Regions from separate parts of the Niveispirillum fermenti genome, predicted to be linked through region 1. Evidence: riboswitches for the same ligand, from Rfam matches in the RefSeq annotation. Region 1 holds a riboswitch; each other region holds the start of a gene.

What was found. A riboswitch is a leader RNA that binds a small molecule or an ion and turns the genes downstream of it on or off. The one in region 1 is predicted to bind S-adenosylmethionine.
Region 2: linked by a shared signal. The riboswitch ahead of ABC728_RS22970 (hypothetical protein) and the one ahead of metZ (O-succinylhomoserine sulfhydrylase) in region 1 are both predicted to bind S-adenosylmethionine.
Region 3: linked by a shared signal. The riboswitch ahead of ABC728_RS03175 (threonine aldolase family protein) and the one ahead of metZ (O-succinylhomoserine sulfhydrylase) in region 1 are both predicted to bind S-adenosylmethionine.

Annotation. Positions count from the first base shown of each region.
Region 1 is NZ_CP156681.1:354,287-358,317, reverse strand. It holds gene ABC728_RS13115 (magnesium transporter CorA family protein) at 1-875, shown strand, start outside; gene mtgA (monofunctional biosynthetic peptidoglycan transglycosylase) at 925-1,623, opposite strand; gene ABC728_RS13105 (glutathione S-transferase family protein) at 1,742-2,377, shown strand; SAM riboswitch at 2,466-2,543, shown strand; gene metZ (O-succinylhomoserine sulfhydrylase) at 2,628-3,833, shown strand; gene ABC728_RS13095 (class I SAM-dependent methyltransferase) at 3,874-4,031, opposite strand, start outside.
Region 2 is NZ_CP156681.1:2,538,969-2,542,999, reverse strand. It holds gene ABC728_RS22980 (MFS transporter) at 1-501, opposite strand, end outside; gene ABC728_RS22975 (acyl-CoA synthetase) at 574-2,220, opposite strand; SAM-I-IV-variant riboswitch at 2,424-2,533, shown strand; gene ABC728_RS22970 (hypothetical protein) at 2,608-2,883, shown strand; gene ABC728_RS22965 (helix-turn-helix domain-containing protein) at 2,918-3,541, opposite strand; gene ABC728_RS22960 (hypothetical protein) at 3,538-3,885, opposite strand; gene ABC728_RS22955 (ABC transporter ATP-binding protein) at 3,912-4,031, opposite strand, start outside.
Region 3 is NZ_CP156678.1:837,839-841,869, forward strand. It holds gene ABC728_RS03165 (dipeptide epimerase) at 7-1,023, opposite strand; gene ABC728_RS03170 (helix-turn-helix domain-containing protein) at 1,185-1,820, shown strand; SAM-I-IV-variant riboswitch at 1,921-2,027, shown strand; gene ABC728_RS03175 (threonine aldolase family protein) at 2,082-3,134, shown strand; gene ABC728_RS03180 (NAD(P)/FAD-dependent oxidoreductase) at 3,402-4,031, shown strand, end outside.

The DNA.
Region 1 (4,031 bases):
AAACCTCCTCCCGCCTCTATACCGAGGGGGAGGTGGCCTTCATGACTACGCCCGTGATCGTGCGCTCATCCACGGGGCCGCTGGAACGCGGGCTTCTGACCTTTGTGGTGGCGCCGTCGCTGCTGGTGACGATCCGGCATGCCGAACCCCTGTGGTTCACCATCTTCGCGGCCCGCGCCCAGCGGCAGGTGGAACTGGTCACCTCGCCGCTGGAGGCGTTCCTGGGGTTGCTGGAAGCGGTCGTGGACCGCGCGGCCGACGTGCTGGAACGGGTGACGGCCGACCTGGACCGGCTGTCGCACCGCATCTTCGCCGATCACGAGGACCGGGTGGTGGAACCGCTGGTGGGGCGTGATGGCGGGGTGGTACAGCGCCGGCAGGCGGTGGCCCGCGAACATACCCGCCGCCGCCCGCCCACCACCGTGTCCATGCGCGCGGTCATCACCGCCATCGGCCGGGCCGGCGACCTGACCCAGAAGGTACGCGACAGCCTGGCCGGCCTGGAACGGCTGGTGGCCTTCGCCACGACCGTCGCCGGGCCGCGCATGGCCAAGGACCAGAAGGCGCGGCTGAAGACCATCGGCCGCGACGTGCATTCGCTGGTCGAACATGCGGCCTTCCAGGCCATGCAGACGAATTTCCTGCTGGATGCCACGCTGGGCGTGATCAATATCCAGCAGACGAACATCATCAAGATTTTCTCCGTCGCGTCCGTGGCCTTTCTGCCGCCGACGCTGGTCGCCAGCATCTATGGCATGAACTTTCACCATATGCCCGAACTGGACTGGACGCTCGGCTATCCGCTGGCGCTGCTGCTGATGGTGCTGTCGGCGGTGGGGCCGCTCTGGTATTTCCGCAAGCGCGGCTGGCTGTAGGCTGGGCGCCCGCCCCCGCGCTCAACTCAGAACGCCGTCCTTGCGCCTGTCAGAGGACGCAATCATCCAGCGCATCGCGACGGACGATCGCCATGCGCTGCATCAGCGTGCCGGCCCGCGACGCGACATAGGGTCCGGGCGGGTCGGCCTTCCACTGGCGCGGGCTGGGCAGGATGGCGGCCAGCAGGGCGGCCTCGCGCGTCGTCAGCGCATCGGCCCCCTTGCCGAACCAGTGACGGGCCGCCGCCTCGGCGCCATAGACGCCCGGCGCCCATTCCACGATGTTCAGATAGACCTCCAGGATGCGCCGCTTGGACCAGAAGGTCTCCACCAGCAGCGTGAAGCCCAGTTCCACCCCCTTGCGCAGCCAGGAGCGGTCGGGCCACAGGAAGGCGTTCTTGGCGACCTGCTGGCTGATCGTGCTGCCGCCACGCAGGCGCCCGCCCGACTGGTTACGTTCCAGCGCCCGCTCGATGGCGTCCATGTCCAGGCCGCCATGGGCGCAGAACCGGCTGTCCTCCGCGGCGATGACGGCACGGACCAGATGGGGGCTGATCCGTTCCACGGGGCGCCATTCATGGTGCCATTCCTGGCCCTGGATGGCGCGGATGACCATCAGCGGCGTGCCCGGCACGGGAACGACCGCATAGGCCAGCACCCAGGTCACGCAGAAGCCGGCCAGCGCCAGCAGAACCACCCCCAGCCAGAGCGCGACCCTGCCGATCCTGCCGCGCCCGCTCTTCGCCATTGCCGCCAATGCCCGTTCCCCGCATGGTGCCGACCGCCACCGCAGCCTTCATTCGTTGAAGGCTGCCAAGCATAAGGTAAAAACCGGTCCGCCCCTTTCCAACCCGGAAGATGTGACGATGTACAAGCTTTACTGGAATCCCGGTATGGCCAACCTGGCCCCGCACATGGCGCTGGAGGCCATTGGCGTTCCCTATGAACTGATCCGCGTCGATACCGGTGCGGGCGAACAGCACAACGAAGCCTATCGCCGGCTGAACCCCACGGGCCGCATCCCGACCCTGGTCCATGACGACCAGCCCCTGTTCGAGACGGCGGCCATCCTGCTGCATCTGGCCGACCGGCACCCGGAAGCCGCGCTGATGCCGGCGCCGGGCACGCGGGACCGGGCCCTGGCCTATCAATGGCTGATCCATCTGACCAATACGGTGCAGGCGACATATCTGGCCTACTATTATCCCGAGCGCCAGGTGGCCGACCCCGCCCTGGCCGGCAGCGTCCGCCAGGCGGCCGAAACCCGGCTGGGGGAGATGTTCGACCTGCTGGAGCAGGCCCTTGACGGTCGGGAATGGATGGTGGGCGAGGGGCCGACCATCGTGGATTTAATGCTGCTGATGATGATCCGCTGGGGCCGCAATTTCGCCCGCCCGCCGCGCAGCCTGCCCAACCTGGGCGTGCTTGCCGCCCGCATCGCCGCCCTGCCGCCCGTGCGCCGCGCGTTCGAACAGGAAGGGCTGGCCCAGCCCTGGTACTGAACCCGACCGGGGCGGATGACAGGGTTGGCGCCAGCGCCGGCCCGGCCGCAACCGGACGGCTTGACAAGCAGGGGCGGGAGGGATTTAACCAAGCCCACGTGGTGATTTGGTGACCGGATTGCAGACCACGTTAAAGAAACTGCTAAAAGGTCGATGCCATGAACCAGATGCCGGATACGGACGGGAACAGGGCCTCGATCGAACGGTCGGGGCCGCTGGAAGCCGGCCTTTAGGCAAGTCTGGAAGGAACATGGCGATGAGTGATCTGCCCGATGATGTGAACCCCGCGACCCTGCTGGTGCATGGCGGCACGCGCCGCAGCCAGTTCGAGGAGACGAGCGAGGCCATCTTCCTTACTTCGGGTTATGTTTATGGCAGTGCGGAGGCGGCCGAGGCGGCCTTTGCCAATGACGGATCGCGCTTCGTCTATTCCCGCTTCCGCAACCCCACGGTCGCCATGTTCGAGGACAGGCTGGCGCAGTATGAGGGGTATCCCCGCTGCTTTGCCACGGCGTCCGGCATGGCGGCCGTGCATGCCGCCGTCATCGGCCTGCTGAAGGCCGGTGACCGGCTGGTGGCCAGCCGCGCGCTGTTCGGCTCCTGTCTTTACATCGTGTCCGACATCGCCCGGCGGTTCGGGATCGAAAGCGTCATCATCGACGGCACGAAGCCGGAGGAATGGGAGAAAGCCCTGTCGGTGCCGACCGACCTTGTGTTCCTGGAAACCCCCAGCAACCCCTGCCTGGACGTGGTGGACCTGGAACATGTCGTGCCGCTGGCGCATAAGGCCGGGGCCCGCGTCGTCGTCGACAATGTGTTCGCCACGCCCGTTCTGCAGAAGCCGAACCGGTTCGGGGTCGATGTCGTCGTCTATTCGGCCACCAAGCATATCGATGGGCAGGGACGCTGCCTGGGCGGCGCCATCCTGTGTGACGACACGGTGGCGGCGCTGCTGGCGCCCTATCTGCGCCATACCGGCCCCGCCATGAGCCCGTTCAACGCCTGGACCCTGCTGAAGGGGCTGGAGACGCTGGAACTGCGGGTGAAGGCGCAGCAGGCCGCCGCCCTGAAGGTTGCCACGTTCCTGGAAGGGCACCCGGCCGTGGCGCGCGTGCTTTATGCCGGACTGGACAGCCACCCGCAGCGTGCATTGCTGCGGCGGCAGATGGCCGGTGGCAGCAACCTGATCTGCTTCCACCTGAAGCCCGCCGGCGGCGACGCCAAGGCGGCTGCCTTCGCCACCCTGAACGCGCTGCGGATCATCAAGATTTCCAACAATCTGGGCGACAGCAAAAGCCTGGCGACCCACCCCGCCACCACCACCCATCAGCGCCTGACGGTGGAGGAGAAGGAGACATTGGGCATCGGCCCCGGGACCATCCGCCTGTCGGTGGGCCTGGAAGACCCCGACGACCTGATCGCCGACCTGAAGCGCGGGCTGGATGGGCTGGTATAATACCAGCCCCGGGGATCAGAACTCACCGGGCCCCGGCGGATCAGCCGCGCCTTGCCTGGATCAGCATGGTGTCCAGCCGGAAACTGCCGTCGGGCTGGATGGCGAAATGGTCCTTCACCTCCGGGGCGGCACCGGCCTGAAGGCTGGCAAGGGCCGGGCGGTGGGCGGTGGGTGTGCCGATCCTTTCCATCCAGCTTT
Region 2 (4,031 bases), 940 kb from region 1:
GCCGATGGCGAAGGCCGCGACGATATAGGCACCCGATGCCCCGAACATGCCGCAGGCATTGTAGATGCTGGCCGCCAGCCCGCGCCGCTCCGGCGGCAGCACGTCGCCGATCAGCGAATAGGTGGCCGGTGTCAGCACCGCCTCCCCCACCGCCAGCCCGATGCGCAGCAGCACCAGCATGGCGAAGGTGGAACTGAAGCCGGACAGGATCGTGCAGCAGGACCAGAGTATGACACCGGCCAGGATCAGCCGCCGCCGGTCCCCGCGATCGGCAAGGCGGGCTACGGGAATGCCGACGACACCATAGAAGACCGCAAACGCCGTGCCGAACAGGAATCCGATCTGCAGATCGGACACACCCAGATCGGCCTTCAGCGGCCCGACAAGCAGGCCCAGCACGAAACGATCGACGAAGGAGACGATGTAAAGAAGCGACAGGATGGCCACCATGGACCAGGCGCGCAGCGTCCCGGTCGCGGCGCGCGATGCGTCCGCGTTCATTTTACCTCCGATGAATGTGATCGGCATCGGGTGGGGCGGATGGTGTTCCTCGCGCCCCACCGGATGCCGGGATCAGCCGGCGTCCGCCATCTGCCGCAGGTCGCGTTTCAGGATCTTGCCGCTGGCGTTGCGCGGCAGGTTCTGCACGAACACCACCCGTTTGGGCACCTTGAACCCGGACAGGTACGCGGCGCAGTGGGCCAGCACCTGCGCCGCGGTCAGGTCTGCTCCGGCTTTCGGCACGATGAAGGCGGTGACGGCCTCGATCCAGCGCGCGTCGGGCAGGCCGACGACAGCCACCTCCGACACGTCGGGCAGGATGTAGATAGCTTCCTCCACCTCCCGCGAGGCGACATTCTCGCCACCCGTCTTGATCATGTCCTTCTTGCGGTCCACGACGGTGATGTAGCCCTCGGCATCCATCATGCCCAGGTCGCCGCTGTGGAACCAGCCGCCGGCGAAGGCTTCCGCCGTCCGTGCCGGGTCCCGCCAGTAGGCGGTCATCAGTTGCGGCGACCGGTGGACGATCTCTCCCACCTGGCCCGCGGGCAGGTCGTTCATGTCGTCATCCACGATGCGGGTCTCCACATGCAGCGTGGGCCGCCCGGCCGCCCCGGCCTTGCGCTCCTGATCCTCCGGCTGCAGCACGGCTGCCACGGGCGCAATCTCCGTCTGGCCATAGCAGTTCCACAGACGCACCCAGGGAAGGCGTTGCCGCAGTTCCTTCAGCACCTCCACCGGCATGATGGAGGCGCCGTAATAGCCATGGGTCAGGCTGGTCAGGCGGGCCGGATCGAACAAGGGTGACCGCAAAAGGGCTATCCACACCGTCGGCGGCGCGAAGAAGGAAGTGATGGCATGCTTTTCGATCAGCGGCAGCACGATGTCGGGCGTGGGGGCCGCGGCGATGATGTTGCGCGCGCCCACCTGCAATGCCGGCCCCAGGAAGGCATCCAACTGTGCGCAATGGAACAGGGGCAGCACATGCAGGGCAACGGCGTCCGCGGTCCAGCCGCAGTCGGCGACGCAGCTCTGATACTGCCATATCACGGCTTCATGGCTCAGCATCGCGCCCTTGGGCCGGGATTCGGTGCCGCTGGTATAGATGATCTGGACGATGGAGCGCGCATCGATGCAGGCCGGGTCCGGCCGGGGAGCGCCCGTGCCCAACAGGCCCCGAAAATCGCGGGTTCCGTCGATCGGTTCCATCCCCACGTCGCCAAAGCCCCCCTCACCGGGAATGCCATAGCGCAGGGCCAGCCCCACCTTGTCCGCCGCGGCCAGCGCCGTGGCGGCACAACCGGCATCGGTGAACAGCACCGAACTGCGGCTATGATCCAGGATATAGGCGACGTCATCACTGTTCAGCATGAAGTTGACCGGCACCAGTACGGCGCCGGCCCGCGCCACGGCGAAGCGCAAGGCCGCGAACCAATGGCTGTTGCGCGACATCAACGCCACCCGGTCACCCGGAACGACCCCGGCGGCTGACAATCCGGAGGCCAGGTCATCCACCACATTGTCGAACTGCGCATAGGTCCAGTGATGTGCCCCGCATTCGATGGCGCGCTTGTCCGGAAAGCGCCGGACACTGCGTGCCAGCATGTCGCCCAGCGTCTGGCGCCGGCTGACCGCATCGAACATGCCGGCCGGCCGCAACAACTCGGCCTGTGCCGGTTCCAACGCCATCGGGACGGGTTCCCGCGATACAGGTTCCATGCCCTGTTCCTCCCATTCTTGCGTGCCACCTGGTTGATCGGCGGCATCATCGGATGGGAAGCTGTATATCGTATTATTTGATCCATGTGGAAAATTTTTATCGACTGAACTGCCTGCCCCGGCATCTGGGCGGGGGGCACCTGCGGCGGGCGCACTTGCCATCCTGCTGGCTCCTGTTCTAAAAGCGGGGCAGGAAGGGTTCCTTCCAGCATCCAGAGCCGGACATCGTCCGGCGCCAACCTGCCTGCCCGGGCAAGGTGGCGGCCCCCGACGGGGCGATGCGGCCGGTCAGCCGGCAACAAAGCGGGTGGTCTGTGCCTCCTGTCATGCCCCGTCGATCCGCCCGCCGGCCCCCGGTCAGGCCGCTTTTTGATCGTGGAGTGGACGATGGAAAATGACGCCTGTTTCAGCCCCGGTGACGAATGGCTGCGTGATCTGATTGCAGCACCGGGGGACCTCATCGTGCCCGCCAGCCCGCCTGACGGTGCGCATGGCGCCATTTTCACCGTACTGCATCGCAGCCGCGGCTTGTGGACACATGTCTACCGGGTGGAACGCCAGCCGGGACGCACGGGCGGTCTGGTCACCTTGTTGCGTGTGCTGGAAGGCAACTGCCTGGACATGGCCCTTGCAGGCATGCCAGCCGAAGGCAGTCACGCATGAAGACAACAATTTGCCTTCGCCGCCCGTCGCCGTTTCAGTCCACCTCGTTGCCGCGGGTCGGCAGGTCCTGCGCAACGATCAGCATGGCCAGACAGTTCCGGGTGCCCACCCGCCGCAACTGGTGGCGCAGATGCCCGTCGAAATGCACGGCATCGCCCTTTTCCAGCGATACGATACGGTCGGGAAAGACGACTTCCAGCGACCCTTCCAGCACGTAAAGAAATTCGTCCCCGGGATGGTCGGCATTCTGCGTGTGCCGGCCGTCGCCGGGTTCCAGCATGAAGACGCTGAGGCGGCGATGATCCCCGGCCGGCAGCACGGCGCGCAGGGCCGCACCCGGTCCCATGTCGGATGTATCGCTGATATCGACATGCGCGTCACGGCGGATAACGATGATGGAGTCGGCGTCGGTATTTTCCCCGAAAAGGTGCCCGACGGGAACGCTCAACGCCTCCGCGATTTTCAGCAGCGTGCCGACGGACGGTGATTTCTGCCCCCGCTCCACGCGCGACAGATACCCCTTGTCCAGTTCCGTGCGCTCCGCCAGTTCCGCCAGGGTCAATCCCTTGCGGCGGCGTGTCGTGCGAATGGAACTGGCGATGACATTGGCATCCGGCACCGGCATGGCGCCCCGGGCGGACGACTTCTTCTCCCTCATGACAATTTCCGTCCTGGCATTCCCTTATCGCGAACTGAATGCCTGATAAGCAACAAATTGTCCACTAAAACCAACCCATTGAAACCACTGGAGAACGGGCCGGGGAGTGCGTCCCCGGCCGGGGCGAAACCAAAGCTGTCCAGGAAGGACACGCCGCTCTGGATATATTGCCTGTCCGTCAGGTTCTTGCCGTAGAGCGCGATTTCCAGGTCACCATCCTGCAGACGCAACGCCGTGCGGGCATTCAGCAGGCCGTAGCCCGGCTGGGCGATGGAGACGGCATTCTGCGGATCGTACCGGACTTTGCAGCGGGGGCTCGTGACGGGTCCCCGGCCGTTTTGCACGCCTGTGCTTCGCGGGCGGCTTCCACCTAACCGCCCTGCAGGGCCTGGAACCGCGCATAGGCACCGGCCCTGACCAGCAATTCCTCGTGCGTGCCTTGTTCCACCACCTTGCCCTGGTCCATGACATAGATGCGGTCCGCATCGGC
Region 3 (4,031 bases), on a different replicon from region 1:
ATTTCGTCAACTGCCCCCGGCCGCCGCGGCGCGCGTGCCCCATACATCCTCGCCGATATGGATGTCACCGCCCTGATAGACGGCGCCGGGTGTGCGGTCGCGGGCAAGGAAGATGGGTGAATCGAGATCGACAATGTCGCAAAGCTGGCCCAGCACAAAGGCCGGTGCCATGGCCAGACTGCTGCCGACCATGTTGCCGACCATGACGCCAAGACCCAGGCGCCGCGCCTCTTCCGCCATCAGCAGCCCTTCGGTCAGGCCACCGCATTTGTCCAGCTTGATGGTCACGATATCGAAGCGGCCAACTGCGCCGGCAATGTCGCAAAGCGATATGATGCTCTCATCCCCTGCGATGGGGATAGGGGAACTGTACCCTTCCAGGTCGGCATCCCGGGTGCGGGCCAGCGGCTGTTCCAGCAGGGCGACACCGGCCCCCTGCAGGGCGGCAACCAACGGATCCAACTGGTCTATGCTGAAGCCCTGGTTGCCATCGACGCTGAGCCAGACATCGGGCCTGGCGGCGCGGATGGCCTGGACGCGCGCGATGTCCAATGGCAGATCACCGGTCAGCTTGATCTTGATGGCCCGGGCATCACCATAGTTGCGGGCCCCCTGCGCCATCACCTCCGGCGTGTCGGCGCCCAGCGTGAAGGTGGTGCGCAGCGGCCTGGGCGCGGTCTGCCCGGCCAATTGCCAGACCGGTCGGCCGCTGCGTGCCGCCTCCAGTTCCCAGAGCGCGCAATCCACGGCATTGCGCGCGCCGCCCGGCGGCAGGATCCGGCGCAGTTCCTCGCGCGTGGCGCCGGCCTCGATGGCGGGACGGGCAGCGGCCAACTGGCTTGTCATATGGGTAATGTCGTCACCCAGGAAGAACACGCCGCCTCCTTCTCCACGGCCTTGATATTCGCCGTCGTACAGGGTCACGACGATGACGTCGGAATGCTCGAACACATAGCCGGAGATGCGGAAAGGTTGGGCCAGACGCAACCGCTGGGTCGCGACCGTCATGCTCAGTCGTGCCATTACTCGATCACCATTGTTCGGGGCGCCGTTGCGGCGGACCTTTGGTTCCTGATTGCCCTTTCGGCGGGCTGGCAATAGAATTGCCTGGCGAAGTTGCCATTAATGTCCTGATTGGGACAATATGATCCTTATCGGAAAATTCGTCAATGGAGTAGCTGCACTTGTCCTCTGCTCTTCCCACCCTCGGTGCGCTGCTGCGCGGCCTTCGTTCCCGCAAAGGCTGGACTCTCAAGGAGATGAGCGAGAAAAGCGGAATTCCTGTCTCCACCCTGTCGAAGGTGGAGCATGACCGGCTGACCCTGACCTATGACAAGCTGCAGCAATTGAGCCGGCGGCTGGGCCTTCGCATGTCGGAACTGTTTGCCGAGCCGGTGGGCGACCCGTCACCCGCCGCGGTGACGGCGCGGCGCAGCTTCGGGGATCTGGAACGTGCCATCCGGGTCGAAACCGACAATTACGATTACTATTATCTCTGTACTGAGCTGCGCCGGAAGCGGATGATCCCGGTCCTGACCAAGATCAGGGCGAAGACATCGAAACAGTTCGGTCAGCTTGTCCACCATTCCGGGGAGGAGTTCATTTTCGTCCTGAAGGGGCGTGTGGTGGTGAATACGGAATTTTATGACCCTGTCATCCTGGATCAGGGCCAATCCATCTATATCGACAGCACCATGGGCCATGCCTATCTGGTGGCAGAAGGGTGCGAGGAGGCGGAAGTGCTGGGCATCATGTCCAGTGCGGATGAGGAACTGATGCAGTCGCTTCTCTCCCTGCATGATGACCGGCCGTCTATGTGAGGAATGATCCTGATCAGGACTCTTTATGTCCCGTTCAGGCGCATGCCAGCATGGAGAAATTCACAGCTTGCCAAATGCGGGGGGCCCGGCTAATCACCTGTCCATGCATCGAGAGTCGGGCCGACGCCCGACACCAACCTGCTCCCGGGCAAGGTGGTGCCTCCCACAAGGAGGGATGTGGCCGGACCGGCAAAAAACGGGAAGCCCACGCGCGTCGTCACGTCACTCGAAGGCAGTCACCAGCCGGAAGGGACGTCGGACATGCAGCAATTTCCCCAGCAATTCGCCAGCGACAATTATGCCGGCATCTGTCCACAGGCCTGGGCCGCGATGGAAGCGGCCAACCAGGGCCATGTGCCGGCCTATGGCGACGATGTATGGACCGACCGCGCAGCAGACGCTTTCCGCACGCTGTTCGGCATCGATTGCGAGGTGTTTTTCGCCTTCAACGGCACGGCGGCCAATTCCCTGGCGCTGGCCGCCCTCTGCCAATCCTATCATAGCGTCATCTGCTCCTCGTCGGCCCATGTGGAGACCGATGAATGCGGTGCGCCGGAATTCTTCTCCAACGGGTCCAAGCTGCTGGTGGCCTCCACGCCGGACGGCAAGCTGACACCCAATGCCGTGCGCACGCTGGCCACCGGCCGGTCGGACATCCATTTCCCCAAGCCGCGCGCCGTCACCATCACCCAGCCGACGGAAACGGGGCTGGTCTATTCCATCGCGGAGATCAAGGCCATTTCCCAGGTCTGCCGCGAACTGGGCCTGCGCCTGCACATGGATGGCGCACGCTTCGCCAATGCCTGTGCGGCACTGGATTGTTCGCCGGCCGATATCACCTGGAAGGCCGGGGTGGATGTGCTTTGCTTCGGCGGTACCAAGAACGGCATGGCTGTGGGCGAGGCGATCCTGTTCTTCAACCGCGATCTGGCGCTTGATTTCGAATGGCGCTGCAAGCAGGCGGGCCAGTTGGCGTCGAAGATGCGCTTCCTGGCCGCCCCGTGGATCGGCATGCTGGAAAGCGGCGCCTGGCTGGACAATGCCCGCCACGCCAATGAATGCGCCTCACGGCTGGCAACGGCGGTGGCCGGGCTGGAGGGGGTTAAGACAGCCTATCCGGTGCAGGCCAATGCCGTGTTCGTGACGGCGCCGGCCCCGGTGCTGGAGGGGTTGCGGCAGCGGGGGTGGCGTTTCTACACCTTCATCGGCGGTGCCGCCCGTTTCATGTTCGCATGGGATGCGGACCCGGCACGGGTGACGGCCCTGATCGGGGATCTGCGGGTCGTGGCGGAACGAGAAGCCTGTCTGCTGTAATGCCAGCTTGTGATGAGTGGAACGCATTACAAGCTGGCACGGCGTTGACTGCCACAGCACCGCTCCTGCGCTGTCGCCAAGCTGCCGGATGGCAGCGCCGGCGATGGAGGGCGGTGATCAAAACCAAAAGGTTTACCGGGGGGCCGTCGGCCGTGACGGCAAAACAGCAAGAGAATTCCACGCATTTATTACTATGCGAAAAATTAAGAAAAAACTTTGACTTATACGACACAATTTCTCACCATGACGGCAATGGGAGGTGATTTCATGCAGTCATTTGACATCGTGATCGTTGGCGCCGGGATCGCTGGTGCCTCCATTGCGTCGGCTCTGGTGGATGCCGGTGTCGAGGGCGCGCGTATTCTGCTGGCCGAGCGCGAGGATTTTCCCGGCTATCACACGACCGGCCGGTCGGCTGCGCTCTACAGCGCGCTTTACGGAAACGAGACGGTCTGTGCCCTGACGGCAGCCAGCCGCGCCTTCTATCTGGCCCCGCCGCCGGGTTTCACCGACCATCCCCTGCTGACGCCGCGCGGCTGCCTCTATATCGCCGGTGAGGATGCGGTTGGCGAACTGGATGCGTTGGAGGCAACGGCGCAACGGGTGGGGGCCCGGACGACGCGGATGGGCGCCCATGAGGCGCGAGCCATGGTGCCTGTGCTGCGTGACGAACTTGTGTCTGCCGCCCTGTGGGAGAGGGAGGCGATGGATATCGATGTCCATAGCCTGCACCAGGGCTATCTGCGCCGGGCGCGGGCCGCGGGCGTGGTCCTGTCCACCGGTGCCGAACTGCGCGCGGCGGCAAGCGAGGGGGATGGCTGGGTCCTCACCTTCGGCAGCGCGAAGGTGCGGGCGGCGACCCTGGTCAATGCCGCCGGTGCCTGGGCAGACGAGGTG